One region of the Roseateles sp. P2_H4 genome, then DNA from elsewhere that is predicted to be linked to it. Evidence: predicted binding sites of a transcription regulator. Region 1 holds the regulator's gene; the other holds the start of a gene.
What was found. The regulator FNR, encoded in region 1, switches genes on or off when oxygen is low (the NO sensors DNR and NnrR bind a similar motif). The targets are predictions, from matches to a motif close to TTGATNNNNATCAA.
Positions count from the first base shown of each region.

Region 1 (7,800 bases):
CCTGAGAAGCGCAGCGGACCGGCCGGCGTGTCCAGATCCACGACGGCGCTGTTGCGGCCGATGGTGGCGAGGTTGCCGTAGTCGCTGTAGCGGAAAGCCTGCGTGGCCTCGCCGCGCAGGTGGCGCTTGATGTTGGCCGCGGCGCAGCGGCCCATCTGCTTGGCACCGGGCGACACGCCCGGCACCGGCCTGGGCTCTTTGCCCGGTGCATGGCTTTGCGCGGCCGCCAGGTCGCCGATGACCTGGATGTTGGGAAAGCCCTTCAGGCTCAGGTCGGGCTCGACGACGACACGGCCGGCGCGGTCCAGCGTGCAAGCGGTGGCATCGGCCAGCGCGCGGCCCAGCGGGGAGGCCGCCACGCCGGCTGCCCAGACGACGCAGCGGCTGTGCAGCCGCTCGGGCCCGGCGGCCGTCGTGACGTCCAGGCCCTCGGCGTCGATGCCGTTGACGCGGGCGCCCAGGTGCACTTCCACGCCCAGTGCCGTCAACTGCTCGCGGGCGCGTTCGCTCAGGCGCTCGGGCATGGCGCCCAGCACGCGCGGGCCGCCTTCCACCAGCAGCACGCGGGCCTGCCTGGGGTCGATGCGGCGGAACTCGCCCGGCAGCGTGTGCCTTGCGATCTCGGCGAAGGTGCCGGCCAGCTCGACCCCGGTGGGGCCGGCGCCGACGACGACGAACTGCAACTGCGCCGCGCGCCGGGCCGGATCGTCTTCGCGCTCCGCTGCCTCGAAGGCCATCAGCACGCGGCGGCGGATCTCGAAGGCATCGTCCAGCGTCTTCAGGCCCGGCGCGTGCTCGGCCCAGTCGTCGCGGCCGAAATAGCTGTGCGTGGCGCCGGCGGCGACGATGAGATGGTCCCAGCGGAGCAGGGCGCCGTCCTTCAGCGTGACCGTCTGCGCCGCGGCATCGATGCCGGTGACCTCGCCGAGCAGCGTCGTCACATTGCGCTGGCTGCGGAAGAGATGGCGGATGGGCGCCGCGATGGACGGTGCCGACAGGCCGGCGGTCGCGACCTGGTAGAGCAGGGGCTGGAAGAGGTGGTGGTTGGTCTTGTCGACGACGGTGACGTCGACTTCAGCGGTGCGCAGGGCACGCGCCGCTTCCAGGCCGCCGAAGCCGCAGCCGATGATGAGGACTTGGGGACGCATGAGACTCATCCTACGCCTCGTTTGCTGCGCCGCAGCATGGAAGGGGTCAAGCGCCGTTTCCTGCTGTTGCAATGGATGCGAAGCTGGGGAGGGCCTTGCGGCGGAGGGCCTCTTAGCATGCGGCGCGTCCTGCACGATGTCTGTCGATTCCCTCACCGCGCCCGCCCATCCCCGACCCGAGCCCACGTCCAGCGCCGACTCGGCCTGGCAGCGCCTGCGCAACGAAGGCCTGCGCGGCCTGTCCTTCCGCCAGGGCCTGCTCGCGGTCTTCCTGCTGATCGCCATGGCCCTGGGCGGTGCCGCGGCCCAGGCCATGCTGGCGTTGGAGCATGTGGCCCTGCAGGGCCGCGAAGCCTCTCAGGACGCCGCCGCCCTGACGGCCCAGGTGCAGCGCCTGGCCGAGCGCACGGTGGCGATGGAGCGCAGCGCGCGCCAGTTCCTGGTGCTGGATGACGGGGCCTTGCGCGAGCGCTTCCAGGCCGCCTGGCAGGAGGCGCGCGACACGCAGTCCGAACTCGCCCATGCGTTGACCGAGCCGGCGACGCACCAGCTCTTCGCCGACTGGGGCGCCCAGGCCGATGCCGCCTGGCGCATCCTGCAAACGCCCGGCCGACTGCGACAGCCCGCCCTGCAGCGCTTGACCCCGCTGTTCGCGCGCCTGCATGGCATCAACCAGGCGCTGGCGCAGCAGAGCCAGCAGGCCATGGACAGACGCAGCGATGCCGTGCTGGCCGAGCTGGAACAACAGCGCCGGCTCATCAGCGCCCTCGTCGTCGGTGCCAGCGTGCTGGCGGTGCTGCTGGCCTTCAGCTTCGGTCACTGGCTGCTGCGGCCGTTGACCCATGTCGAGGCGGCCATCGGCCGGCTCGGTGACAACCACTTCGATGAACCGGTGCAGATCAGCGGCCCGGTCGACCTGCGCCGGCTGGGCCGCCAGCTGGAGTGGCTGCGCCAGCGCCTGGCGACGCTGGAGTCCGACAAGACCCGTTTCGTGCGCCACATCTCGCACGAGCTGAAGACGCCCATGGCCTCCATCCGCGAGGGCGCGGCCCTGCTGCGTGATGGCGTGGCCGGGCCGCTGACGGCCGACCAGGCCGAGATCGTGCGCATCCTCGGCGACAACAGCGCGGCCCTGCAGCTGCAGATCGAGGGCCTGCTGAGCTACCAGGCGCTGGCGTCCGACGCCCAGCAGTTGCGCCGCCGTCCCGTGGAGCTGAAGGCGCTGCTGGAACGTGTCGTCGACGATCAGCGGCTGCTGTGGCGGGCCAAGGACCTGCAGATGCGCATCGACGCGGCCGAATGCGAGGTGCTCGTAGACGGCGACAAGCTGGCGGCCGTGCTCGCCAACCTGCTCGTCAACGCGGTGCGCTTCAGCCCGCCGGGCGGCAGCGTGACGCTGACGCTGGCGCATGACGCGGCCGGCGTGCGCATCGACTGCGCCGACGAGGGCAGCGGCGTGGCGGCCGAGGACGCGCCACGCATCTTCGACCCCTTCTACCAAGGCCGTCACCAGCCGCCGGGCGCTCGTCGCGGCAGTGGTGTCGGCCTGTCCATCGTGCGCGAGGTCGTGCAGGCCCATGGCGGCAGCTGCCGGCTGCTGGCCAGCGCGCGCGGTGCCCATTTCCGGATCGAGATTCCCCATGCGAAGACTGCTTGAGATTGCCCTTTTGCTGCTGCTGGCTGCCTGCCAGACGCCGGCACCCTCGCCACAAGCTGCGCCGCCTGCGCCGGTCTGCCCGGAGCCGGCCGCGCCGCCGCCCGCCAACGACGAGGGCGTCAAGGCCCTGCAGGGCTATGCGGCCGATCTGCAAAAGGCCTGGCAGCTCGGCCAGGGCCGCAGCGCCGCCGAGCAGGCCCAGGCCGCCGCCCAGCTCGACGCGCTCGGCACGTCGACCGACCCGCTGCTCGAACCCCTGAAGCCGCTGGCCTCCCTGATGAGCACGCGGCTGGCCGAGCAACGCCGGCTGCAGGACAACCTCGACAAGCTCGGCCAACAATTGCGCGACGCCCAGCGCCGCAACGAACAGCTCAACGAGAAGCTCGAAGCGCTGAAGGCCATCGAGCAGACGCTGCCGGCCAAGCCGGGCGCGAAATGAAACCCCTCGTCCAAGGAGTACCTTGGCCTGGGACCGCGCTGTGGTCAGGGCCGCAGCGCTTCGGCAGGCACATCACGTCCACCGGACGTAATGTGTCCGGCCTCAGCCCCCGAGGGGACGGCGATGCTTGCCGGATCGACCGGCAAGCACATCACCCAAGGCGGGCCGGCTTGGGAGCGGCCCGGCGCTCGCCCCGCGAGACCCGACAGGAGTCTGCATGACGGCACAAGCCACCATCCTCGTCGTCGACGACGACACCGACCTGCTGCGCCTGATGACGATGCGCCTGACGGCCGCCGGCCACGCGGTGCAGGCCGTCTCCAGCGCCGAGGCGGCGCTGGCCCACCTGGCCGTCAAGCTGCCGGCCCTCGTCATCACCGATGTGCGCCTGCCCGGCCTGGACGGCCTGGCCCTGTTCGACGAGATCCGCGCCCGCCACCCCTCGCTGCCCGTCATCCTGCTGACCGCCCACGGCAGCATCCCCGATGCCGTCGAGGCGACGACGCGCGGCGCCCATGCCTATCTGACCAAGCCCTATGACGGCAAGGAGCTGCTGGACAAGATCAACCAGGCCCTGCTGCTGAACCGGCCCGGTCCCGCGCCCTTTGGCGGCGATGGCGCCTGGCGCAGCGAGATCATCAGCCGCAGCCCGCGCATGGCCGAGGTGCTGGCCGAGGCGCGCCTGGTGGCGGGCACCGATGCCAGCGTGCTGATCGCCGGCGACAGCGGCAGCGGCAAGGAGTTGCTGGCCCGCGCCATCCACAAGGCCAGCCCGCGCGCGGCCAAGCCCTTCATTGCGGTGAACTGCGCCGCCATCCCGGAGGCCCTGCTCGAATCCGAACTCTTCGGCCATGTGAAGGGAGCCTTCACCGGCGCGCAAGGGCATAGACAGGGCCTGATCCCGGCGGCCGAGGGCGGCACGGTCTTCCTCGACGAGATCGGCGACATGCCGCTGGCCCTGCAGGTCAAGCTGCTGCGGGTGCTGCAAGAGCGCGTCGTGCGGCCGGTGGGCAGCAATGACGCCGTGGCGGTGGATGTGCGCCTGCTGTCGGCCACGCACCGCGACCTGGAACTGGCGATGACGGAGGGCCTGTTCCGGCCTGACCTCTACTACCGGCTCAATGTCGTCAAGCTGAGCCTGCCGGCACTGGCCGAGCGGCGCGAGGACATCGCCTTGCTGGCCCAGCATTTCCTGCAGACGCTGGCCGAGCGCCACCGCAAGCCGGTCAAGGGCTTTGCACCCGATGCGCTGGAGGCCCTGGTGACGGCGCCCTGGCCGGGCAATGTGCGCCAGCTCTACAACGTCGTCGAGCAGGTCTGCGTGCTGGCGACAGCACCGCTGCTGCCGCTGGCCCAGGTGCAGCGCGCGCTGCAGATGCCGCCGGCCGAAGTGCTGAACTACCAGCATGCCAAGCAGCGCTTCGAGCGCGACTACCTGAACCAGTTGCTGAAGCTGACCTCGGGCCAGGTGGCCGAGGCGGCGCGCCTGGCCGACCGCAACCGCACCGAGTTCTATCGCCTGCTGCAAAAGCATGGCCTGGACCCGCAGTTGTTCCGTGCGGAGGCGGCCCCCCTAGCGCCCGCGTCGGCATCCGGCGACAGGAAACTGTCAGACGAATCAAGCGCTTAGCGCCGCAGCCGCGCAGCCTGTCGCCACCCGGCGACAAAAGTGCCGCCCTGGGCCGCTGTTCACCCCCGAGTTTTTTGGCAAGTGCTTGATCTGCAAGGGAAATCGCAGGTTGGCACAGGCCTTGCGCTAAGCCGTTTGTGGCGCCACCCGGTGCCGCCTTCGATTCACGCATCCTCAGGAGATTTGCATGCGACAAACATCCACCTTCGCCCGACTGCTGACTGCCGCCCTGATGGCGGGTGCCGCGACCGCGAGCTTTGCGGCCGATCAAGCACCGGCCCCGGACCAACAGGTCGCGCAGGCTCAGCCGGCAGGTGACGCCGCCATCACCAGCCAGGCCCAGGCCGCCCTGCAAAAGGACAAGGACCTGCAGGCGCTGCCGCTGACCGTCAGCAGCACCAGCGCCGGCGTGATCGTGCTGAAGGGCGCGGCGCCCACGGCAGACCTGGCCCAGAAGGCCGTGCTGCTCGTGTCGGCCGTGCCGGGCGTGAAGGAAGTGCGCAACGAGATCAAGGTCGGCTGATCGCCGTCACCTTCGATCTCGAGGCCCCGCGCGCCCCCGCGGGGCCTTTTTTTCGCGTGACCCCAGATTTCCGGGCCGAGCGCCGGGCCGCCCCAAGCCGGCCCGCTTGGGCGATGTGCTTGCGGCTCAATGCCGCAAGCATCGCCGTCCCCTCGGGGGACCGGCCAGCTCTGCCCGCGTTCAGCAGGGCCGGGCTGGACGAGGGGCTTCAACTCAAACCCGGGAGTTGTTGACCAGCGCCTGCAGCCCCGCCTGATCGAGGATGCGCAACTGGCGCTGCTTGACCTCCATCAGCCCGTCCTCCTGGAACTTGGAGAAGGTGCGGCTGACGGTCTCCAGCTTGAGTCCGAGGTAGCTGCCGATCTCTTCGCGCGTCATGCGCAGCACCAGGCTGGACGCCGAGAATCCGCGCGCCTGCAGGCGCTGCGTCAGGTTCAGCAGGAAGGCCGCGAGCCTCTCCTCGGCGCGCATATTGCCCAGCAGCAGCATGACGCCGTGGTCGCGAACGATCTCGCGGCTCATGATCTTGTGGAACTGGTGCTGCAGCACGTTGAACTCGCGCGACAGGGCTTCCAGGTCGCGGTACTGGATCACGCAGACGGAAGAGTCCTCCAGCGCGACCGCGTTGCAGTGGTGGTGGTCGCTGCTGATGCCGTCCAGSCCSAGCAGCTCGCCMGCCATCTGGAAYCCGGTSACCTGYTCGCGGCCGTCCTCGCTGCCGACGCAGGTCTTGAAGAAACCGGTGCGCACCGCGTACAGGGCCTCGAAGCGGTCGCCGTTGCGGAACAGGTGGTCGCCACGCTGCACGCTGCGGCGCTTCTCCACCAGGCCGTCGAGCTTCTGCAGCTCGCCGGCGTTCAGGCCCACGGGCAGGCAGAGTTCCCGCAGATTGCAGCTGGCGCAGGCCACCTTGAGGGGCTCGAGCGCGGAGCAGGGCTTCGAGGGCATGTCGGGAGTGATCGGCACGCTCATCGGGCTAGTCAGGGTGGTCAGCATGGAACACATTGTTCTCGGCGGCACCCGCAGCGGCCTTGACCTGGATCAACGCCCTGGGTTGTTCCTGTCGGCACAGTGAGGGCATGCCCGCTGTCACAGACCGCCCCATCGATGCCGACCTGCTGCGCCGCCATGACGTGGCCGGCCCACGCTACACGTCCTATCCCACCGCCGACCGCCTGGTCGAGGCCTACCAGGGGCCTCAGCACCTGCAGGCGCTGCGCCAGCGCGGCACGGCGCAGCCGCTGTCGGTCTATGTCCACATCCCGTTCTGCGAGCAGCTCTGCTATTACTGCGCCTGCAACAAGATCATCACCAAGCACCATGAGCGCGCCCAGCCCTACCTGGCCGCGCTGGAAGTGGAGATGGACCTGGTCGCCGAGGCCATGGGAGGCACGGCGCCGGTATCGCAGTTGCACCTGGGCGGTGGCTCACCGACCTTCCTGTCCGACACCGAGCTGAGCTCGCTGATGGACGCGCTGCACCGGCGCTTCAAGCTGCTGCCGGGTGCCGAGCTGTCCATCGAGGTGGACCCGCGCACGGTGGACGCCGCGCGGCTGGCGCATCTCCGTGGCCTGGGCTTCAACCGCCTGTCCTTCGGTGTGCAGGACTTCGATGCCGCCGTACAGAAGGCCGTGCACCGCGTGCAGCCGTTGGAGCAGGTGGCCGCGCTGATGCTGCGGGCCCGCGAACTGGGGTTCTCATCCACCAACGTCGACCTGATCTACGGCCTGCCGCTGCAGACACCGGCGAGCTTCGCCCGCACCATCGCCCAGGTGGCGGAACTGCGCCCGGACCGCATCGCGATGTACGCCTATGCCCACCTGCCGCAGCGCTTCAAGCCGCAGCGCCGCATCGTGGCCGAGTTGCTGCCCCCTGCGGGTGACAAGCTGGCCATGCTGTCCGGCGCGATCAGTGCGCTGCTGGGCGAGGGCTACACCTATATCGGCATGGACCATTTCGCGCTGCCGGAAGACTCGCTGGCCGTGGCCAAGCGCCAGGGCCTGCTGCACCGCGGTTTCCAGGGCTATTCCACGCAGCCGGACTGCGACCTCGTCGGCCTGGGCGTGTCGTCCATCAGCCGCGTGGGCGCCACCTATGCGCAGAACGCCAAGACCATGGACGAGTACGAGGACGCCCTGCGTCAACGCCAGCTGCCCGTGCAGCGCGGCCTGGCCCTGACGCGCGATGACCTGCTGCGCCGCGCCGTCATCATGGCGCTGATGTGCCAGGGCCGCGTGGAGTTCGAGTCCATCGCGGCGTCCTACCTCGTCAACGTGCCCGCCTACTTCGCACCCGAGTTCGAGCGCCTCGGCCAGCTCGCGGACCAGGGCCTGGTCGTGCTGGAACCCGGCGCCATCCAGCTCACGCCGCTGGGCTGGTATTTCGTGCGCGCCGTGGCCCTGG
Region 1 is NZ_JBFUFR010000037.1:51,401-59,200, forward strand. Features, by position in the region: gene AC1DW3_RS23800 (NAD(P)/FAD-dependent oxidoreductase) at 1-1,148, opposite strand, end outside; gene AC1DW3_RS23805 (sensor histidine kinase) at 1,285-2,805, shown strand; gene AC1DW3_RS23810 (hypothetical protein) at 2,789-3,244, shown strand; gene AC1DW3_RS23815 (sigma 54-interacting transcriptional regulator) at 3,462-4,874, shown strand; gene AC1DW3_RS23820 (BON domain-containing protein) at 5,062-5,397, shown strand; gene fnr (fumarate/nitrate reduction transcriptional regulator Fnr) at 5,611-6,369, opposite strand; gene hemN (oxygen-independent coproporphyrinogen III oxidase) at 6,477-7,800, shown strand, end outside.

Region 2 (21,023 bases), on a different contig from region 1:
CCGGCGTGCGCCATCTGTGGATGGACGCGACGCACAGCGTCAGCAAGGCCCAGGGCCACAGCTCGGCTCTGGTCACGCTGACCCTCAGCACGCTGCTGACGCTGCTGCTGGGTGCCAAGCTGTTCGGTCTGTACTGAGGAAGAACAAGAATGAGTACTTTCGGTTCCAAGCGCATCGTCGTCGGTGCGCATTACGGTCTGCGTGACTGGCTCGCGCAGCGCGTCACCGCCGTGCTGATGGCCGTCTTCACGGTCGTGCTGCTGGCCCAGCTGCTGATGCCCGGCGCCCTCGGCTACGACCGCTGGGCGGCGATCTTTTCCCAGCAGTGGATGAAGCTGCTGACCTTCGTGACCATCCTGTCGCTCGCGTATCACGCCTGGGTGGGCATGCGCGATATCTGGATGGACTACATCCAGCCCGTCGGTGTTCGCCTCGCGCTGCAGGTGCTCACCATCGTTTGGTTGTTGGGTTGCGCCGGTTGGGCAATCCAGGTTCTGTGGAGACTGTGATGGCGGCGCTCGCTACCCGTAAGTTCGATGTGGTGATCGTCGGGGCCGGTGGCTCCGGCATGCGCGCCTCGCTGCAACTGGCATTGGCCGGCCTCAACGTGGCCGTGCTGTCCAAGGTCTTCCCGACCCGCTCGCACACCGTCGCCGCTCAAGGCGGCATTGGCGCCTCGCTCGGCAACATGAGCGAGGACAACTGGCACTACCACTTCTTCGACACCGTCAAGGGTTCGGACTGGCTGGGTGACCAGGACGCCATCGAGTTCATGTGCCGCGAGGCGCCCAAGGTCGTCTACGAGCTCGAGCATTTCGGCATGCCGTTCGACCGCAATGCCGACGGCACCATCTACCAGCGCCCCTTCGGCGGCCACACCGCCAACTACGGCGAGAAGCCCGTGCAGCGCGCCTGCGCCGCGGCCGACCGCACCGGCCACGCGATGCTGCACACGCTGTATCAGCAGAACGTCAAGGCGCGCACGCAGTTCTTCGTCGAGTGGATGGCGCTGGACCTGATCCGCGACGCCGAGGGCGACGTGGTCGGCGTGACCGCGCTCGAGATGGAGACCGGCGAGGTCCACATCCTGCGCGGCAAGACCGTGCTGCTGGCCACCGGCGGTGCCGGCCGCATCTTTGCCGCCAGCACCAACGCCTTCATCAACACCGGCGACGGCCTGGGCATGGCGGCGCGCGCCGGCATCCCGCTGGAAGACATGGAGTTCTGGCAGTTCCACCCGACCGGCGTGCACAACGCCGGCGTGCTGCTGACCGAAGGCTGCCGTGGCGAAGGCGCCATCCTGCGCAACGCCGACGGCGAGCGCTTCATGGAACGCTACGCGCCCACGCTGAAGGACCTGGCACCGCGCGACTTCGTGTCGCGCTGCATGGACCAGGAGATCAAGGAAGGCCGGGGCTGTGGTCCGAACAAGGACTACATCAACCTCGACATGACCCACCTGGGCGCCGACACCATCGCCAAGCGCCTGCCGTCGGTGCTGGAGATCGGCCACAACTTCGCCAACGTCGACATCACCAAGGAACCCATCCCCGTGGTGCCGACCATCCACTACCAGATGGGTGGCATCCCCACCAACATCCACGGCCAGGTGGTGGCGCCCAAGAACGGCAACCCCAACGAGGTCATCAAAGGCTTGTACGCCGTGGGTGAATGCGCCTGCGTCAGCGTGCACGGCGCCAACCGGCTGGGCACCAACTCGCTGCTCGACCTGCTGGTGTTCGGCCGCGCGGCAGGCAACCACCTGGTGGCCGCAGACCTGGGCAAGCAGTCGCACAAGGACCTGCCTGCGGACGCGGCGGACCGCTCGCTGGCCCGCCTGGCGCGCCTGGACAACAGCACCAGCGGCGAATATGCCCAGGACGTGGCCAACGACCTGCGTGCCGCGATGCAGCAGCACGCCGGCGTGTTCCGCACCCAGGCCATGCTCAACGAGGGTGTGACCCAGGTCGCGGCGATTGCCGAGCGGGTCAAGAACATCACGCTCAAGGACAAGTCCAAGGTCTTCAACACGGCCCGCATCGAGGCGCTGGAAGTCGAGAACCTGATCGAGGCGGCGCAGGCCACCATCGTGTCGGCGGCGGCCCGCACCGAGAGCCGCGGCGCCCACACCGTCAACGACTACGGCGACACGCCGGCCCACCCGAACGGCCGCAACGACGAGCAGTGGATGAAGCACACGCTGTGGTACTCCGACGGCAACCGCCTGGACTACAAGCCGGTCAACCTCAAGCCGCTGACCGTTGAATCGATCCCGCCCAAGGTCAGAACCTTCTAACGCGTCCTGTCTGTCGAGAAAAACCTCATGAAGCGCACCTTCCAGATTTACCGCTACGACCCGGACAAGGACGCCAAGCCCTACATGCAGACCCTCGAGGTCGAGCTGGATGGCTCGGAGCGCATGCTGCTGGACGCCCTGAACAAGCTCAAGGCCGTCGACCCCAGCCTGTCCTTCCGCCGCTCCTGCCGCGAAGGCGTCTGCGGCTCGGACGCGATGAACATCAACGGCAAGAACGGCCTGGCCTGCCTGACGAATATGCGCACGCTGCCGGGCGTCATCACGCTCAAGCCGCTGCCGGGCCTGCCCGTCGTGCGCGACCTGATCGTCGACATGACGCAGTTCTTCAAGCAGTACAACTCGATCAAGCCTTACCTGGTCAACGACAACGTGCCGCCCGAGACCGAGCGGCTGCAGTCGCCCGAGGAGCGCGACGAGCTCAACGGCCTGTACGAGTGCATCCTGTGCGCGAGCTGCTCGACGAGCTGCCCGAGCTTCTGGTGGAACCCCGACAAGTTCGTCGGCCCGGCAGGTCTCCTGCAGGCCTACCGCTTCATCGCCGACAGCCGCGACGAAGCCACCGCCGAACGCCTGGACAACCTCGAAGACCCGTACCGCTTGTTCCGCTGCCACACCATCATGAACTGCGTGGACGTCTGCCCCAAGGGCCTGAACCCCACGAAGGCCATCGGCAAGATCAAGGAACTGATGGTCCGCCGCGCGGTCTGACGCATGCCCGAACTGATCGGTGAACGCGAACTCTCCAAGCTGCGCTGGCGCTGCCGCCGTGGCCTGCTGGAGAACGACCTCTTCATCGAACGATTCTTTACCCGGCATGCCGACGAAGGCATCAGCGTCGTGCAAGCCGAAGGCCTGACGATACTGATGGACCTGGCCGACAACGACCTTCTCGACCTGTTACTGCGCCGCAAGGAGCCCAGTGGTGAAATCGACACCACTGCCGTGCACCAAGTCCTTGCCGACCTGCGCACCTGATTTCAAAACCCTAAGGACTGCAACATGACCCCGTCCGACGTGAAAGCCACCCTGTCGTTCTCCGACGGCAGCCCTTCGATGGATCTGCCCCTGTACAAGGGCAGCATCGGCCCGGATGTCATCGACATCCGCAAGCTGTACGGCCAGACCGGCAAGTTCACCTACGACCCCGGCTTCCTGTCCACGGCGTCGTGCAACTCCACCATCACCTACATCGACGGTGACAAGGGCGAGCTGCTGTATCGCGGCTACCCCATCGAGCAACTCGCGGTGAACTGCGACTACCTCGAGACCTGCTATCTGCTGCTGTACGGAGAGCTGCCGAACGAAAGCCAGAAGGCGACGTTCGAGGACAAGGTCATGCACCACACGATGGTGAATGAGCAGATGCAGTTCTTCCTGCGCGGTTTCCGCCGTGACGCCCACCCGATGGCCGTCATGACGGGCCTGGTGGGCGCGATGTCGGCCTTCTATCACGACAGCACCGACATCAATAACCCCGAGCACCGCGAGATCGCGGCGATCCGCCTGATCGCCAAGATGCCGACGCTGGTGTCCATGGCCTACAAGTACACCATTGGCCAGCCCTACATCTATCCGAAGAACGACCTGAGCTACGCCGGCAACTTCATGCGCATGATGTTTGCCACGCCCTGCGAGGACTACAACCCCAACCCGGTGCTGGTCCGCGCGATGGACCGCATCTTCACGCTGCACGCCGACCACGAGCAGAACGCTTCCACGTCGACCGTGCGCCTGTGCGGATCGTCGGGCACCAACCCCTTCGCGGCCATCGCCGCGGGCGTGGCCTGCCTGTGGGGCCCCGCTCACGGCGGTGCCAACGAGGCCTGCCTGAACATGCTGGGCGACATCCAGAAGCAGGGCGGCGTGGCCCGCATCGGCGAGTTCGTCAGCAAGGTCAAGGACAAGAACTCCGGCGTCAAGCTGATGGGCTTCGGTCACCGTGTCTACAAGAACTACGACCCGCGCGCCAAGCTGATGCGCGAGACCTGCCACGAAGTGCTGGGCGAACTGGGCCTGGAAAACGACCCGCTGTTCGAACTGGCCATGAAGCTCGAGAAAATCGCGCTGGAAGACGAGTACTTCGTCGCCCGCAAGCTCTACCCGAACGTCGACTTCTACTCGGGCATCGTGCAGCGCGCCATCGGCATCCCCGTGCCGCTGTTCACCGCCATCTTCGCGCTGGCCCGCACGGTGGGCTGGATCGCCCAGCTCAATGAGATGATCGGCGACCCCGAGTACAAGATCGGCCGCCCGCGCCAGCTCTTCGTCGGCGCCACCCCGCGCGACGTCAAGCCCATCGCACAGCGCTGATCGGCTCTCGCATCACCGCGAACCCCTCGGTCCTCCGAGGGGTTCTTTCGTTTGGGAACCTTGATGACCCGTCCTGAGATCCTCGTCCTCGGCAGCGTCAACCGCGACCTCATCGTGCATGCGCCGCGCCTGCCGCTGCCGGGCGAGACGCTGCGCGGCCAGCGCTTCGGCTCCTGCCTGGGCGGCAAGGGCGCGAACCAGGCGGTCGCAGCAGCACGGCTCGGTGCGCGCGTGGCTCTGGCTGCGCGCGTGGGCCTGCTGGAGAACGGCGCGGCCATGGTCGAGCAGCTGAAAGGCGAGGGCGTCGACACCCATGCGGTTGCCCAGCCCGCCGACGAAGTGCCGGGTGTTGCGTTGATCGTCGTCGGCGCCGAGGATGCCGAGAACCAGATCGTCACGGTGGCCGGGTCCAACGGCACGCTGCCGCTGGAGCAGGTGGAGGCCCTGGAGCTGAACGGCTTGCGCTGGCTGGTCGCTCAGCAGGAACTGCCGCTGCAAAGCGTCGCGCGCGCCTTTGAACGCGCCCATGCGGCCGGCGTGAAGACGCTGCTGAACGCGGCGCCCTTCCGCGCCGGCTGCGAGGCGCTGCTGCCCCTGGTCGACCTGCTCGTCGTCAATGCATTGGAGGCCCAGGCCTTGGTCACGACCCTGGGTGGTGGCGTCGCCGAGCCCGAGGCGCTGGCCCGAGCGCTGCGCGCCAAGGGCCCGGGTGCCGTCCTCGTGTCCCTCGGTGCCGATGGCCTGTGCTGGCTCGATGACCAGGGCATCCTCCGCGTGCCCGCCCGCCCGGTGAAGGCCGTCGACACCGTCGGCGCCGGCGATACCCTCGTCGGCGCTCTCGTCACCGCGCTGGCCGAGGGCCAGCCCATTGCCCAGGCGCTCGCCTTTGCCCAAGCCGCCGCGGCCATCGCCGTGTCGCGCCCCGGCGTGCAGGACGCGATGCCGCGCCGCGCCGAAGTCCAAGAATCGTTGAAGCACTGAATCCCACAAGGAGAACAAGATGTCCCAGACCCTGCTGCTGCCCCGTTGGCTGCTGACCATGAAGGCCGGCGAAGGCACGCTTGAAGATCACGCGCTGCTGATCGACGGCGAGCGCATTGCCGCCGTCGGCCCGCGCGCTGACCTGCTGGCGAAGTACCCGCAAGCCGAGCGTGTCGAACTGCCCGAGCAGATCCTCATCCCCGGCCTCATCAACGGCCACGCCCACTCGGCCATGACGCTGCTGCGCGGTGTCGCCGACGACGTGCCGCTGATGGACTGGCTGCAGAACCACATCTGGCCGCTCGAAAAGAAATGGGTCAGTGAGGACTGGACCTATCTCGGCTCCAAGCTCGCGGCTGCCGAAGGTCTGCGCAGCGGCACGACCTATATCAACGACATGTATTTCTTCCCGACCGCCATGGCCCGCGCCGCTGTGGACTCGGGCGTGCGTGCCGCCGTGTCGATGAACGTCATCGACTTCCCCACCGGCTATGCCTCCGGCCCGGACGACTACATCGCCAAGGGCATCGCGGCCTACGAACAGTACAAGGGCGAGAAGCTGCTCGACTGGACCAGCGCGCCGCATGCGCCTTACACGGTGTCCGACGAGACCTTCATCAAGCTGCGCGACCTGGCCGAGAAGCTCGACATCCAGATGCACTGCCACATCCACGAGACGGCGGGCGAGGTCAGCGACGGCCTCAAGGCCCACGGTGTGCGTCCCATTGCGCGCCTGGACAAGCTGGGCCTGTTCAACGAGCGCATGATCGCCGTGCACATGGTCCACCTCGACGAGGCCGAGATCGAGCTGATGGCCAGGAAGGGCGTGCATCTGGTGCACAACCCCAACTCCAACCTCAAGCTGGCTTCGGGCGTCATGCCGCTGAAGGCGCTGGAGGCCGCCGGCGTCAACACGGTGCTTGGCACCGACGGCGCGGCGTCCAATAATCGTCTCGACATGTTCGGTGAGATCCGCTCAGCAGCGCTGTTAGCCAAGGGCATCACGGGTGACCCGACGGTGGCCTCTGCGCGCACCGCGCTGGAAATGGCCACGATCCGCGCCGCCAAGGCCATGGGCCGCGGCGACGACCTCGGCTCGCTGGAGGTCGGCAAGCTGGCTGACTGCGTCGCCGTGTCGCTGGACAGCATCGAATGCCAGCCCGTGTACAACGCCGCGGCCCAGCTCGTCTACGTGGCCGGCCGTGAGCAGGTCAGCAATGTCTGGATCGGCGGCCGCCAGGTGCTGCGCGAGCGCCAGCCGACGACCATCGATGTGCCGGCCCTGCTGGCCGAGGTGCGCGACGTCGTCGGCCGAATGCAGGCCCCATGAGCCCAGTGTGGAGCCAGCATGGCCGCTTCAGCCTCACCTGGCGTGGCGACGTGCTGGTTCTGCGTCTGGAGGGCACCTGGAACGAGATCGCCGCAGCCCGGCTGCAGCAAGAGGGCGGACGCTTGGCGCGCGAGCGTGCCGGCCGCCCCTGGGGTCTGTTGAGCGACACGGCCGCCTGGGAAGGCGCCACGCCCGAGGCACTGGATGGCATCTGGGCCTTCTTCGAGGACGCCCTGGCCCACGACCTCGCCGCCGCGGCCACGGTCATCCCGGACAGTTTCCAGGCTCTCATCATCCAGCCGATGGCGGCTCGCGCGGCCACGCTGACCAACTTCCACGGTTGCGCCAGCGTCGCCGAGGCCGAGGCCTGGCTGCGCAGTCGCGGCCTCAGTCTGGGCGCATAGCTGGCGCAGGGCGGACTGCCGCCTAGAATGCTGGTTTCCCCTTACGCCGGCCGCGCGGCCCCGCCTCCCGACGCCATGACCCGCACCCTGCATCTGCAATGTTTCGAGGGCGGCAACGCCTTGTCCACGTTCCGCGCCCAGGCCTTGCTGGGCCGGCTGCAACAGGTCAACGAGCGCATCAGCGCCGTCAGCGCCCGCGCGGTGCACTGGGTCTGGACCGACACGGCCATGGCGGCCGGCGCTCAGCAGCGTTTCGAGGCGCTGCTGACCTACGGCGAACCCGCCGATGCGGCTGCCAGCGGCGATCTCGTCGTCGTCGCGCCGCGCTTCGGCACCGTCAGCCCCTGGGCGTCCAAGGCCACCGACATTGCGCGCAACTGCGGCCTGGCCTTGAAGCGCGTCGAGCGCGTCGTTGAATACCGCGTCGCGCTGAAGTCCGGCCTCCTTGGAAGCCTTGGCGGCACCAGGCAGCTGAGCGAGGCCGAGCTGCAGGCCTGCGCCGAACTGCTGCACGACCGCATGACCGAGTCGGTGTGCTTCACGCGCGAGGCCACCGCCCATCTGTTCGACGAGCGCACGGCCGAGCCGTTGGCGCATGTGGACGTGCTCGGCCAGGGCCGTGCAGCCCTGGAGAAGGCCAATGTCGAGTTCGGCCTGGCCCTGTCGGCCGATGAGATCGACTACCTCGACACCAATTTCAAGAAGCTCGGCCGCAACCCCAGCGACGTCGAGCTGATGATGTTTGCCCAGGCCAACAGCGAGCATTGCCGCCACAAGATCTTCAACGCGAGCTTCATCGTCGACGACGAGGCCCAGCCGCTCTCGCTGTTCGGCATGATCCGCAACACCGAGAAGCTGAACCCGCAGCACACGGTCGTCGCCTACTCGGACAACGCCGCCATCATGGAAGGCCATGCCATCCAGCGCTGGATGGCGGCCGATGCGCCGGGCTCGGCCTACACGGCCCGTGCCGAGCAGGCCGAGGTGCTGATGAAGGTCGAGACGCACAACCACCCGACGGCCATCTCGCCCTTCCCGGGGGCGTCCACGGGCGCTGGCGGCGAGATCCGCGACGAAGGTGCTACGGGCCGCGGCTCCAAGCCCAAGGCGGGCCTGACCGGCTTCTCGGTCTCCAACCTGCATCTGCCGGGTCTGGCCGAATCCTGGGAACAGAACCCGGTCGGCAAGCCGGCGCACATCGCGTCGGCGCTGCAGATCATGATCGAGGGCCCGCTGGGTGGTGCGGCCTTCAACAACGAGTTCGGCCGGCCCAATCTGGGCGGCTATTTCCGCGTCTACGAGCAGACGGTGGATGGCATCCGCCGCGGCTATCACAAGCCCATCATGATCGCCGGCGGCCTGGGCCAGATCCGCGCCGACCTGACCCGGAAGATCGAGTTCCCCGCCGGCAGCCTGCTGATCCAGCTGGGCGGCCCGGGCATGCGCATCGGCATGGGCGGCAGCGCGGCCAGTTCGATGGCGGCCGGCACCAACACGGCCGACCTCGACTTCGACTCCGTGCAGCGCGGCAACCCCGAGATCGAACGGCGCGCGCAAGAGGTCATCAACCACTGCTGGGGCCTCGGGCAGGAGAACCCGGTGCTGGCCATCCACGACGTGGGCGCGGGCGGCATCTCCAACGCCTTCCCCGAGCTGGTCAACGACGCCGGCCGCGGTGCGCGCTTCGACCTGCGCAAGGTGCCGCTGGAGGAGTCGGGCCTCGCCCCAAAGGAAATCTGGTGCAACGAGAGCCAGGAGCGCTATGTGCTGGCCATTGCGCCGGGCAGCCTGGACCGTTTTGCAGCGATGTGCGCGCGCGAGCGCTGCCCGTTCGCCGTCGTCGGTGTCGTGACGGAAGAGCGCGACCTGAAGCTGGTGGATGGCGACGCGGAAGTCACCGATCACCCCATCGACATGCCCATGGACGTGCTGCTGGGCAAGCCGCCCAAGATGCAGCGCGACGTCAAGCGCGTGGCCCGCAGCGGCGGTGCGCTGGACCTGTCCGGCGTCAAGCTGGAGCAGGCCGCTTTCGACGTGCTGCGCCACCCGACGGTGGCCAGCAAGCGCTTCCTCGTCACCATCGGCGACCGCACCGTGGGCGGCCTCAACCACCGCGACCAGATGGTCGGCCCCTGGCAGCTGCCGGTGGCGGACTGCGCCGTCACGCTGGCCGACTTCAACGGCTTTGCCGGCGAGGCCATGAGCATGGGCGAGCGCACGCCGCTGGCGTCCGTCAACGCACCCGCCTCGGGCCGCATGGCCGTGGCCGAGGCCATCACCAATCTGCTGGCCGCGCCCTTCGAGCTGCCGCGCGTGAAGCTCAGCGCCAACTGGATGGCTGCCTGTGGCGAAGCCGGTGAAGACGCCGCGCTGTTCGACACTGTCAAGGCCGTGGGCATGGAACTGTGCCCCGCGCTGGGCATTTCCATCCCAGTCGGCAAGGATTCGCTGTCGATGCGCACCAAGTGGGCTGACCAGCAGGTCACCGCGCCGGTATCGCTGATCGTCACCGCCTTCGCCAGCATCGCCGACGTGCGCGGCACGCTGACGCCCGAATGGCAGCGCGAGGACTCGGCGCTCATCCTCATCGACCTGGGCCAGGGCCAGCACCGCATGGCCGGCTCCATCCTGGCGCAGACGCTGAACCAGTTCGGCAGCGATGTGCCGGACCTCGACGACCCCAAGCTGCTGGTGTCGCTGGTCAACGCGATCAACGAACTGCGCACCGCCGGCAAGTTGCTGGCGTATCACGACCGTTCGGATGGCGGCTTGTGGGCGGCGGCCTGCGAAATGGCCTTTGCCGGCCAGACCGGCCTGAGCCTGAACGTCGACATGCTGGTTACGGAAGGCGACGGCATCAGCGACAGCCGCGCCGACATGGGCGACTCCAAGAACTGGGCCGGCCAGGTCAGCGCCCGCCGCGAAGAGCTGACGCTGCGCGCGTTGTTCAGCGAGGAACTGGGTGCGCTGATCCAGGTCCGCGCGGGCGACCGCGATGCCGTCATGCAGGTGCTGCGCGCGCATGGCCTGTCCAGGTATTCCCACGTCGTTGCCAAGCCCAATGCGGCGCGGCAGGTGGAAGTCTGGCGCGATGCGAAGAAGGTGTTCGCCGCCGACCTGACGACGCTGCAGCAGACCTGGGACGAGGTGTCGTGGCGCATCGCGCAGTTGCGCGACAACCCGGCCGGCGCCGATGCCGAGCATGCCGCTGCCGGCAAGGCCGACGACCCGGGCCTGCATGTCCACACGACGTTCACGCCCGAGGCGCCGTTCATCGTCACCGGCGCGAAGCCCAAGGTCGCCATCCTGCGCGAGCAGGGCGTCAACTCGCACATCGAGATGTCCTATGCGATGGCACAGGGCGGCTTCGACAGCTTCGACGTGCACATGAGCGACCTGCAGTCCGGCGCGGTCCAACTGGACGGCTTCGCGGCCTTCGTGGCCTGCGGCGGCTTCAGCTACGGCGACACCCTGGGCGCCGGCGAGGGCTGGGCGCGCAGCATCATGTTCAACCCCGTGCTGGCCGAGCAGTTTCGTGCCTTCTTTGCGCGCCGGGACACGCTGGCCCTGGGGGTCTGCAACGGCTGCCAGATGCTGGCCGCGCTCGCGCCCATCATCCCGGGCGCCGACGCCTGGCCGCGCTTCACGCGCAACCAGAGCGAGCAGTTCGAGGCCCGCCTGTCGCTGGTCGAGGTGCTGGAGTCACCCAGCGTGTTCTTCCAGGGCATGGCCGGCAGCCGCCTGCCCATCGCCGTTGCACACGGTGAGGGTTACGCCAACTTCGCGCGCCAGGGTGACGCGGCCAAGGTCCTCCAGGCCATGCGCTTTGTCGACAACCATGGCCAAGCGACCGAGGCCTACCCGTTCAACCCCAACGGCAGCCCGGGCGGCCTGACGTCGGTGACGACGCCGGACGGCCGCTTCACGGCGCTGATGCCCCACCCGGAGCGCGTCTTGCGCAATGTGCAGATGAGCTGGACCTCGGGCGACCGCGCGCTGCACAGCCCGTGGCTGCGCATGTTCCAGAGCGCGAGGAAGGCGCTGGGCTAAGCCGCATCCACCTCGAGCAACAGCCGGTCGAGGCCCTCTTCGGTGCCACGCCGGCGCTGCTCCAGGTCCTGGTGGCCGTCGAGGTAGGCCAACTGCTCGGTCAGCTTCAGCGTCGAGCCGGCAGGCGTGTTGGCGAACTCCACGGTGACCAGTGACGCCGATAGCGCGCGGCCGTCCGCTGCCATTGAGTAGGCGAACAAGATGCGGGCCTGCGGCACGATGTCGAGGAAGACCTTGTCGACGGCGAGCTGCGTTCCATCGGGCAGCTCGCTGCGGTAGATCTCCTGCCCACCGGGGCGGAAGTCCATGCTGAACTCGGTGGCGTTCATCTCGGCATGGCAGTCGGACCAGCGCTGCTTGGTGGCCGGGTCGGCCCAGGCAGCGAACACACGGCTGGCCGAGGCCTTGAAGCGGCGCTCCAGCACGAAGCTGGTGTGGGCGGCGGGAGTCGTCGTCACGGTGGGTTGTCCTGTTCTTCGAGAAGGGCTTCAAGGGCGTCGAACTGGCGATGCCACATCGCCTTGCGCGTGGCCACCCAGTCTTCCAGGCCGCCAAAGGCATCCGGCGCGATGCGGTAGGTGCGCACGCGGCCGGCCTTGTCCGACTGCACGACGCCGCCGGCCTCCAGCACGGCCAGGTGCTTCAGCGCCGAGGGCAGGCGAAGAGACAGCGGCTTGGCCAGGTCCGACACCGAGGCCGGCCCGCGCGCCAGCTGGTCGACCATGGCGCGGCGGTTGCCGTCGGCCAGGGCGGCGAAAAGACGGTCCAGGCCTTCAGCCGAGGAAGCGTGCAGGTAGGGCATGACGCAGGGGGTAGTACTGGAAGACCGGTCGGGCTTCGACGATGCAGCGCCACACGGAGGGACGGGCCAGCAGGCGCTCGAAGTAGGCGCTGAGCTTGACATGGGCGGGCGAGAAGGGCCGCACGATGGCCGCGTAGAACAGGGCCGGCGCTGCGGCGCAATCGGCCATCGTGAAGGCCTCTCCCGCTGCCCAGGTACGGTCGCCCAGGCGGCTTTCGATGAGGTCATAGGCCAGCCCCAGGTCATTGACGGCGCCGGTCAGCGTGGCCGCGTCGCGCTCGGCGTCGGGGCGCAGTTGCTGGCCGATGAAGCGCTGCATGGGCGTCATCACGTGCAGGTCGAAGACGCGGTCCCACAAGCGCACCTCCAGCTGCGCCTCGAAGTCATCGGGCAGCAACTGCACGGCCCCCGGATGGCGGCGATCCAGGTACTCGATCTGGATCGAGGTCTCGGGCACGACGCGGTCCCCGTCGACCAGCAGCGGGATCTTGGCCGTGGGCCAGAGCGCAGCGTAGGCCGCGCGTGCTGCCGGGTCACCGAGATTGACGGTGCGGGCTTCGAAAGGCGCACCGTTCTCGTAGAGGGCGATCAGGACCTTCCAGCAATAGGAGGAGAGCGGGTGGTAGTGCAGGGTCAGGGACATGGTGGCTCTAAAGTTTCCGTGATGGCTAAGTGTATGGAAACTTTCAGGAAAAGGAAACTGTCGAGGCAAAACAAAGGCGGGCCTCGGCCCGCCTTGTCTGGATGGCGAACCGGATCAGTCCTGCACGACGGCGGCCGCCTGCAGCCGCTTGTTCACCCGCAGCGCCACCAGCGTGCAGACCACGCCGGACAGCAGGTAGAGGCTGAGCGACACCAGGCCGAAGCGTGACGACAGGAAGAGGGCCACGACGGGCGCAAAGGCCGCGCCCAGCAGCCAGGCCATGTCGGCCGTCAGCGCTGCGCCGGTATAGCGGAAGTGAGGCAGGAAATTGGACGTCACCGAGCCGGCGGACTGGCCATAGGACAGGCCCAGCAGCACGAAGCCGATCAGGATGAAGGCGGCCTGGCCGGGTTTGCCACCGCCCAGCATGAAGGGCGCGAACAGCGCAAACACGCCGATGGCCATGGCCATGGTGCCGAGGTAGCTGCGCCGGCCGATCTTGTCGGCGATGAGGCCGGACATGGGCATGGCGACGGCCGCGAAGGCGGCGCCGAGAAGCTCCATCTTCATGAAGTCCTCGACCCCTTCGGTGCCGTACAGCGCCACCCAGGACAGCGGGAACACGCTCACCAGGTGGAAAAGGGCATAGCTGGCCAGGGCCGCAAAGGCGCCGATGACGATGTGGTGGCCCTGGGCGGGCAGCAGCTCGCGCAGATAGGCGGGGTCGAGCTCATGCTCCTCCATGCGCTTCTCGTACTCGTGCGTGACGACCAGGCGCAGCCGGGCGAACAGCGCGACGACGTTGATGGCGAAGGCGGTGAAGAAGGGGAAGCGCCAGCCCCAGGACAGGAAGTCCTTGGCGTCCAGGCTGCCGAACACGTACAGGAACACGCCCGAGGCGACGAAGAAGCCCAGCGGCGCGCCGAGCTGGCCCAGCATGGCGTACCAGCCGCGGCGGTGCGGCGGGGCGTTCAGGGCCAGCAGCGAGGGCAGGCCGTCCCAGGAGCCACCCAAGGCCAGGCCCTGGCCGACGCGTGCGAGCGCCAGCAGCCAGATGGCTGCGCTGCCGGCCTCGGCGTAACCAGGCAGCAGGCCCATGCCGACCGTGGAGCAGCCGAGCAGGAAGAGGGCGGCGGTCAGCTTGGCCGAGCGGCCGAAATGGCGCTGGATGGACATGCCGATCAGCGTGCCGACCGGTCGGACGACGAATGCCAGCGCAAAGACCAGGAAGGCGTAGAGCGTGCCCGTCAGGCGGTCGGCGAAGGGGAAGAAGACCTGCGGGAAGACCAGCACCGAGGCGATGCCGAAGACGAAGAAGTCGAAATATTCGGACGCGCGGCCGATGATGACGCCCACCGCGATGTCGCCGGGGGCCAGGTCCTCGTCCGTCCGGGTGGTCAGCGGGCCGGAATTGGGGCTATGGAAAGTACTACCTGCAACTGCCATTTCGGGCTTGTCTCCGTCTGTGCCTTGGACAAAATGTCCAATCGTTGATTTGCCTCAATCAACTTACATTCCATCGCTGCGAGCAAGATCGTTAACCCTTGCGCGCACCTCAGGATGTACCCCAACAAGTCTCTCCTCAACAGCGCCCTGGTCTTGTCAGCCAGCTTCGCTTTGTCCGGCTGCGATTGGATCGTGATGAAGCCGCATGGCGACATCGCGCAACAGCAGGCGCAGCTCATTGTCACGTCCACGCTGTTGATGCTGCTGATCATCGTCCCGGTGATCGCGCTGACGCTGTTCTTTGCATACCGTTACCGCCAGTCCAACGAGGAGGCGACGTATGCGCCGGACTGGGACCACTCCACCCGCCTGGAACTCGTCATCTGGGGTGCGCCGCTGCTGATCATCATCGCGCTGGGCGCCATCACCTGGATCAGCACCCACAAGCTCGACCCTTTCCGCCCGCTGGACCGCATCGCCGAAGGCAAGCCCGTGGCGGCCGACGTAAAGCCGCTGGAGGTCTACGCGGTGTCGATGGACTGGAAGTGGCTCTTCATCTACCCCGAGCAGGGCATCGCGACCGTCAACGAACTGGCCGCGCCGGTGGACCGCCCCATCCACTTCCGCTTCACGTCCACCTCGGTGATGAACACCTTCTACGTGCCGGCCCTGGCCGGCATGATCTACGCGATGCCGGGCATGCAGACTCAGTTGCACGCTGTCATCAACAAGGCCGGTGTCTATGACGGCCTGTCGGCCCAGTACAGCGGTGCCGGCTTCTCCGACATGCGCTTCAAGTTCCATGGTCTGACGGACGAAGAATTCGCGCGCTGGGTCGACGGCAACAAGGCCGGCGGCAACACGCTGACCCGCGCTGACTACCTGAAGCTGGAACAGCCGAGCGCCAAGGAGCCCATCCGCCGCTTCGCCAGCGTCGAGCCCGGCCTGTGGAGCGCCATCGTCGACCGCTGCGTCGACGGCAAGAAGATGTGCGCCAGCCAGATGATGGCCATCGACGCGGCCGGCGGTGCCGGCAAGGGTGGCGTGGCCAGCACGATGCGCAGCCCCTGGCGTGATGCCGAGGGCACGCAGCGCGAACGCACCGTCGTCGCCGCGCTGTGCACGCCGACCAACCTGCTGGGTCTGCCCGTCGAAGCCCCCGAGGCTTCACCCGCCGCGCTGAAGAACTGAGACCGACCGATGTCCAATCCCGTCGTTGCCCAACACCAGACGCTCGATCAGCTGCATCCCATCCTCGGCCGCCTCGGCTGGGACTCGCTGCCGCTGCACGAGCCCATCCTCGTCGCCACCTTCATCGCCGTGATGCTGGGCGGCGCGCTGGTGTTCGCGCTGATCACCAAGTTCAAGCTCTGGGGCCATCTGTGGACCGACTGGATCACCAGCATCGACCACAAGAAGATCGGCATCATGTACATCATCCTCGGCGTGGTGATGCTGCTGCGCGGCTTCGCTGACGCGCTGATGATGCGGGCCCACCAGGCCATGGCGTTTGCCGACAATGCCGGCTTCCTGCCGCCGCACCACTACGACCAGGTCTTCACGGCCCACGGCGTCATCATGATCTTCTTCGTCGCGATGCCCTTCGTGACCGGGTTCATGAACTATGTCGTGCCGCTGCAGATCGGCGCACGCGACGTCGCCTTCCCCTTCCTGAACAACTTCAGCTTCTGGATGACGGCCGGCGGCGCCGTGCTGGTCATGATCTCGCTGTTCATCGGCGAGTTCGCCAAGACCGGCTGGCTGGCCTACCCGCCGCTGTCGGGCATCCTGGCCAGCCCCGACGTCGGGGTGGACTACTACCTGTGGTCACTGCAGATCGCGGGGGTGGGCACGACGCTGTCGGGCATCAACCTGATCGCCACCATCATCAAGATGCGCGCGCCGGGCATGACCATGATGAAGATGCCCGTCTTCACGTGGACCTCGCTGTGCACCAACGTGCTCATCGTCGCGACCTTCCCCGTGCTGGCCGCGACGCTCGCGCTGCTGACGGCCGACCGCTACCTGGGCACCAACTTCTTCACCAACGACCTTGGCGGCAACGCCATGCTCTACGTGAACCTGATCTGGATCTGGGGCCACCCCGAGGTCTACATCCTGGTGCTGCCGGTGTTCGGCATCTTCTCGGAAGTGGTGTCCACCTTCAGTCGCAAGAAGCTGTTCGGCTATGCGTCCATGGTCTACGCGACGGTCGTCATCACCATCCTGTCCTACCTCGTCTGGCTGCACCACTTCTTCACGATGGGCTCAGGGGCCAGCGTGAACAGCTTCTTCGGCATCACGACGATGATCATCTCGATCCCGACGGGCGCCAAGATCTTCAACTGGCTGTTCACGATGTACCGTGGCCGCATCAAGTTCGAAGTGCCGATGCTGTGGACGGTGGGCTTCATGATCACCTTCACCATCGGTGGCATGACCGGCGTGCTGCTGGCGGTGCCGGCGGCGGACTTCGTGCTGCACAACAGCCTCTTCCTGATCGCCCACTTCCACAACGTCATCATCGGCGGCGTGGTGTTCGGCGCCTTCGCCGGCATCAACTACTGGTTCCCCAAGGCCTTCGGCTTCCGCCTCGACGCCTTCTGGGGCAAGGTGTCGTTCTGGTGCTGGTTCATCGGCTTCTGGGTCGCGTTCACGCCGCTGTACGTGCTGGGCCTGATGGGCATCACGCGCCGTGTCAGCCACTTCGACGACACGACGCTGCAACCCTATTTCGTCGTCGCCGCCATCGGTGCGGGCATCGTGGCCTGCGGTATCGGTGCCTTCCTGGTGCAGATCGCCGTCAGCATCTGGCGTCGCAAGGAACTGGCCGACACGACGGGCGACATCTGGGGTGGCCGCACGCTGGAATGGTCCACATCTTCGCCGCCGCCGGACTACAACTTCGCCTTCACGCCCATCGCCCACGAGATGGACGCCTGGCACGACATGAAGCAGCGCAACGCCGAGCGCCCTCGCCAAGGCTTCGTGGCCATCCACATGCCCAGGAACACCGGCGCCGGATTCATCATCGCCATGCTGGCCACGGCCATGGGTTTTGCGCTGATCTGGCATATGTACTGGATCGCCGCGGCGACCTTTGCCGCCACCGTCATCGCGTCCATCGTCCACACCTTCAACTACGACCGTGACTTCCACATCCCGGCCGATGCGGTGACCCGCACCGAGGACGAGCGCACCCGCGCGCTTGCATCCGCTGCCTGACCGGGAGACCGCTGACATGACTGCAACTGTGACCTCTCACGTCAACGGCGCCGCGCCCGTCTTCTACGACACGGGTGACCACCACCCGCAGCCCAGCACCATGCTGGGTTTCTGGCTCTACCTGATGAGCGACTGCCTCATCTTCGCGGTGCTGTTCGCCGTCTACGCCGTGCTGGGCCGCAACTACGCGGCCGGCCCGTCGGGCGCCGACCTGTTCGACCTGCCGCTGGTGGCCGTCAACACGGGCCTGCTGCTGTTCTCGTCCATCACCTATGGCTTCGCGATGATCGCGATGCAGGCCAAGCGCAAGAACCAGGTCTTGGCCTGGCTGGCCATCACGGGCCTGTTCGGCCTGGGTTTCCTCGGCATCGAGCTGTTCGAGTTCCACCACCTCATCCACGAGGGTGCCGGCCCCGGCCGCAGCGCCTTCCTGTCCAGCTTCTTCACGCTGGTCGGCACCCACGGCCTGCACGTCACCTTCGGCTGCATCTGGCTGGTCACGCTGATGGTGCAGGTGCAGAAACTCGGCCTCACGCCGGCCAACCGCCGCCGCCTGATGTGCCTGTCGATGTTCTGGCACTTCCTGGACGTCGTCTGGATCGGCGTCTTCACCTTCGTCTACCTGATGGGAGTGCTGTGATGGCCGACCATGCCCACGATCACCACGACGACCATCACGACGGCGAAGGTGACTTCCACGTCAGCTTCAAGGGCTATGCCGTCGGCTTCATGCTGTCGGTCATCCTGACGGCGATTCCCTTCTGGCTCGTCATGGGCAAGGTGCTGCCCACGCCCAAGCTCACCGGCCTGGTCATCCTCGGCTTCGCGGCCGTGCAGATGGTCGTGCACATGATCTATTTCCTGCACATGAACGCCAAGGTCGAGCAGGGCTGGTCCCTGCTGGCGCTGCTGTTCACCGGCGCCCTGGTCGTCATCATGCTGTCCGGCTCGGTCTGGGTCATGTATCACATGAACGCCAACATGATGCCGACGCCCGATCCCGCCGCGATGCGCAACATGCCGTGATCCGCGCGGCGCGCCTGGCACTGATCGTCGCCACGGCGCTGGCCAGCGTGGGCTTCCTCGCGCTGGCCGTCTGGCAGTTCCAGCGCCTCGGCTGGAAAGAAGATCTCATTGCCCGCGTCGAGCGCCAGGTTCATGCGGGGCCGGTGTCTCCGCCAGCCGCATCGGTTTCGGTATCGAAGGCCGACGAATACCGCCGCCTGCGCCTGCGCGGCCGCTTCGAGCCGCGCGAGGTGCTGGTGCAGGCCACGACCGAACTGGGCGGTGGCCACTGGGTGCTGGCGCCGCTGCGCCTGGACGACGGCACGGCCGTCCTCATCAACCGCGGCTTCGTGCCGCCCGAGCAGCGCGCGCCCGACCGGCATGCCGCGCCCGCCGGCGCCGTCGAGCTGACGGGCCTGCTGCGCCTGACCGAGACCGGCGGCGGCCCGCTGCGCCAGAACGTGCCCGCCGAGGGGCGCTGGTATTCGCGTGACGTCGCCGGTATCGCGGCCCAGCTTGGCGTCAGCGGTACGGTCGCGCCTTTCTTTGTCGACGAGTCCGCCGATCCCGCCCAGCCGCTGCGTTATCCGCGCCCCGGCCTGACGGTGATCCGTTTCGCCAACAATCACGCCGTCTACGCCATCACCTGGCTGGCGCTCGCGGCCATGTCTGCGGCTGCCGCCATCTATCTGCTCCGCGAAGAGCGCCGCCGCTCCCTGCCTTGAACCCCACGCCGCTGACCCCCACCGCCGAGCCCGCTGAGCCGGTCATCGTCGCCCCCGAGCGCCGCGCCGGCCGCGCCAACCTGCGCCAGCTCATCGAGCTGCGCTGGCTGGCCGTGGGCGGCCAGCTCGCCACGGTGCTGGTCGTGCACGTGGGCCTCGCCATCGCGCTGCCCTGGGCCGAGATGCTGAGTCTGCTCGGCATCCTCGTCGTCTTCAACCTCTTCAGCATCTGGCGCAACAAGCTCACGCAGCCGGTCTCGCAGATCGAGCTCTGCATCGCGCTGCTCGTCGACGTCGGCGTGCTGACGGGCCAGCTCTACCTGGCCGGTGGCAGCGACAACCCCTTCATCTACCTCTATCTGCTGCAGGTGGCCGTCGCCTCTGTGCTGCTGCGGCCGGCCTACCTTGGTGTCATCGTGCTGAGCACGCTGACCGGCTTTGTCGCGCTGACGCAGTGGCACCGCCCGCTGCTGCTGGATACCTCCTCGCCGACGACGCTGTCGCCCAACTACCTTGGCGGCCTGCTGCTGTGCTTTCTGCTCAACGTCGGCCTGCTCAGCGTCTTCATCGTGCGCATCAACCGCAACCTGCGCCAGCGCGACGCCGAGTTGGCCGAGCTGCAGCAGCGCGCCGCCGAGGAAGTGCACATCGTGCGCATGGGCCTGCTGGCCAGCGGCGCCGCGCACGAACTGGGCACGCCACTGGCCACGCTCAGCGTCATCCTGGGCGACTGGGCGCACATGGCACCGTTTGCCGCCGAGCCCGAGCTGCGCGAGGAGATCGAGGAGATGCAGCGCCAGATCCTGCGCTGCAAGGCCATCGTCACCGGCATCCTGATGTCGGCCGGCGAAATGCGCGGCGAGGCGCCACGGTTGACGACGCTGCAGGCCTTCACGGAAGGCCTGGCCAAGAGTTGGCGGGCAGCCCACGCAGGAGCCGACCTGGCCCTTCGCAACAAGGACCTGCCCGAGGTCGAGATCATCTCGGACAGCGCGCTGCAGCAGGTCGTGGCCAATCTGCTGGACAACGCCCTGGAGGCCGCGCCCGGCATGCCGCTGACCCTCGTGGCCACCTGCCCGGACGAAGCCACGCTGCGCTTGTGCGTGCGCGACAACGGCCCTGGCTTTGATGCCCAGCGGCTCAAGCACTTCGGCGAGCCCTACCAGAGCAGCAAGGGCCAGCCCGGCCGTGGCATGGGCCTCTTCCTGTCGGTTAACGTGGCACGCACCTTGGGCGGGCGGCTGGAGGCGCGCAACCGCGAGGGCGGCGGCGCCGAGGTCGTGTTGACCCTGCCCATGGCCTCACTGCTGCCACGCCGCTGATGTCCGCCGCTGAATCCGACCGCCTGCTGCTCATCGTCGAGGACGACGACAGCTTTGCCCACACGCTGACCCGCTCCTTCGAGCGCCGCGGCTGGCGCGTCGTGCGCGCCACCGGGCTGGACGACATGAAGGCCTTGCTCGACGCGTTGCCCGACGACGAGGAACTGGGCCACGCCGTTGTCGACCTGAAGCTTGCCGGCGGTGCCTCGGGTCTGGCCTGTGTGCAAGCCCTGCATGGCTGGGACCCGGAGGTGCTGATCGTCGTGCTGACGGGCTACGCCAGCATCGCCACGGCCGTCGAGGCCATCAAGCTCGGTGCCTGCCACTACCTCGCCAAGCCGGCCAACACCGACGACATCGAGGCCGCCTTTGCGCGCAGGCAGGGTGATGCCGACGTCGAGGTCACCGAGCGTCAGACGGCGTCCATCAAGACGCTGGAGTGGGAGCGCATCCACGAGGTGCT
Region 2 is NZ_JBFUFR010000018.1:93,647-114,669, forward strand. Features, by position in the region: gene sdhC (succinate dehydrogenase, cytochrome b556 subunit) at 1-137, shown strand, start outside; gene sdhD (succinate dehydrogenase, hydrophobic membrane anchor protein) at 150-509, shown strand; gene sdhA (succinate dehydrogenase flavoprotein subunit) at 509-2,296, shown strand; gene AC1DW3_RS15185 (succinate dehydrogenase iron-sulfur subunit) at 2,324-3,025, shown strand; gene AC1DW3_RS15190 (FAD assembly factor SdhE) at 3,029-3,292, shown strand; gene gltA (citrate synthase) at 3,317-4,627, shown strand; gene AC1DW3_RS15200 (ribokinase) at 4,691-5,608, shown strand; gene AC1DW3_RS15205 (TRZ/ATZ family hydrolase) at 5,628-6,938, shown strand; gene AC1DW3_RS15210 (hypothetical protein) at 6,935-7,342, shown strand; gene purL (phosphoribosylformylglycinamidine synthase) at 7,418-11,392, shown strand; gene AC1DW3_RS15220 (SRPBCC family protein) at 11,389-11,850, opposite strand; gene AC1DW3_RS15225 (ArsR/SmtB family transcription factor) at 11,847-12,194, opposite strand; gene AC1DW3_RS15230 (glutathione S-transferase family protein) at 12,166-12,837, opposite strand; gene AC1DW3_RS15235 (MFS transporter) at 12,952-14,283, opposite strand; gene cyoA (ubiquinol oxidase subunit II) at 14,398-15,474, shown strand; gene cyoB (cytochrome o ubiquinol oxidase subunit I) at 15,484-17,508, shown strand; gene cyoC (cytochrome o ubiquinol oxidase subunit III) at 17,525-18,148, shown strand; gene cyoD (cytochrome o ubiquinol oxidase subunit IV) at 18,148-18,534, shown strand; gene AC1DW3_RS15260 (SURF1 family protein) at 18,531-19,238, shown strand; gene AC1DW3_RS15265 (ATP-binding protein) at 19,235-20,560, shown strand; gene AC1DW3_RS15270 (response regulator transcription factor) at 20,560-21,023, shown strand, end outside.
Region 2: a site for FNR is predicted at 14,328-14,341, ahead of cyoA (ubiquinol oxidase subunit II). Genes of this name have one in related genera too.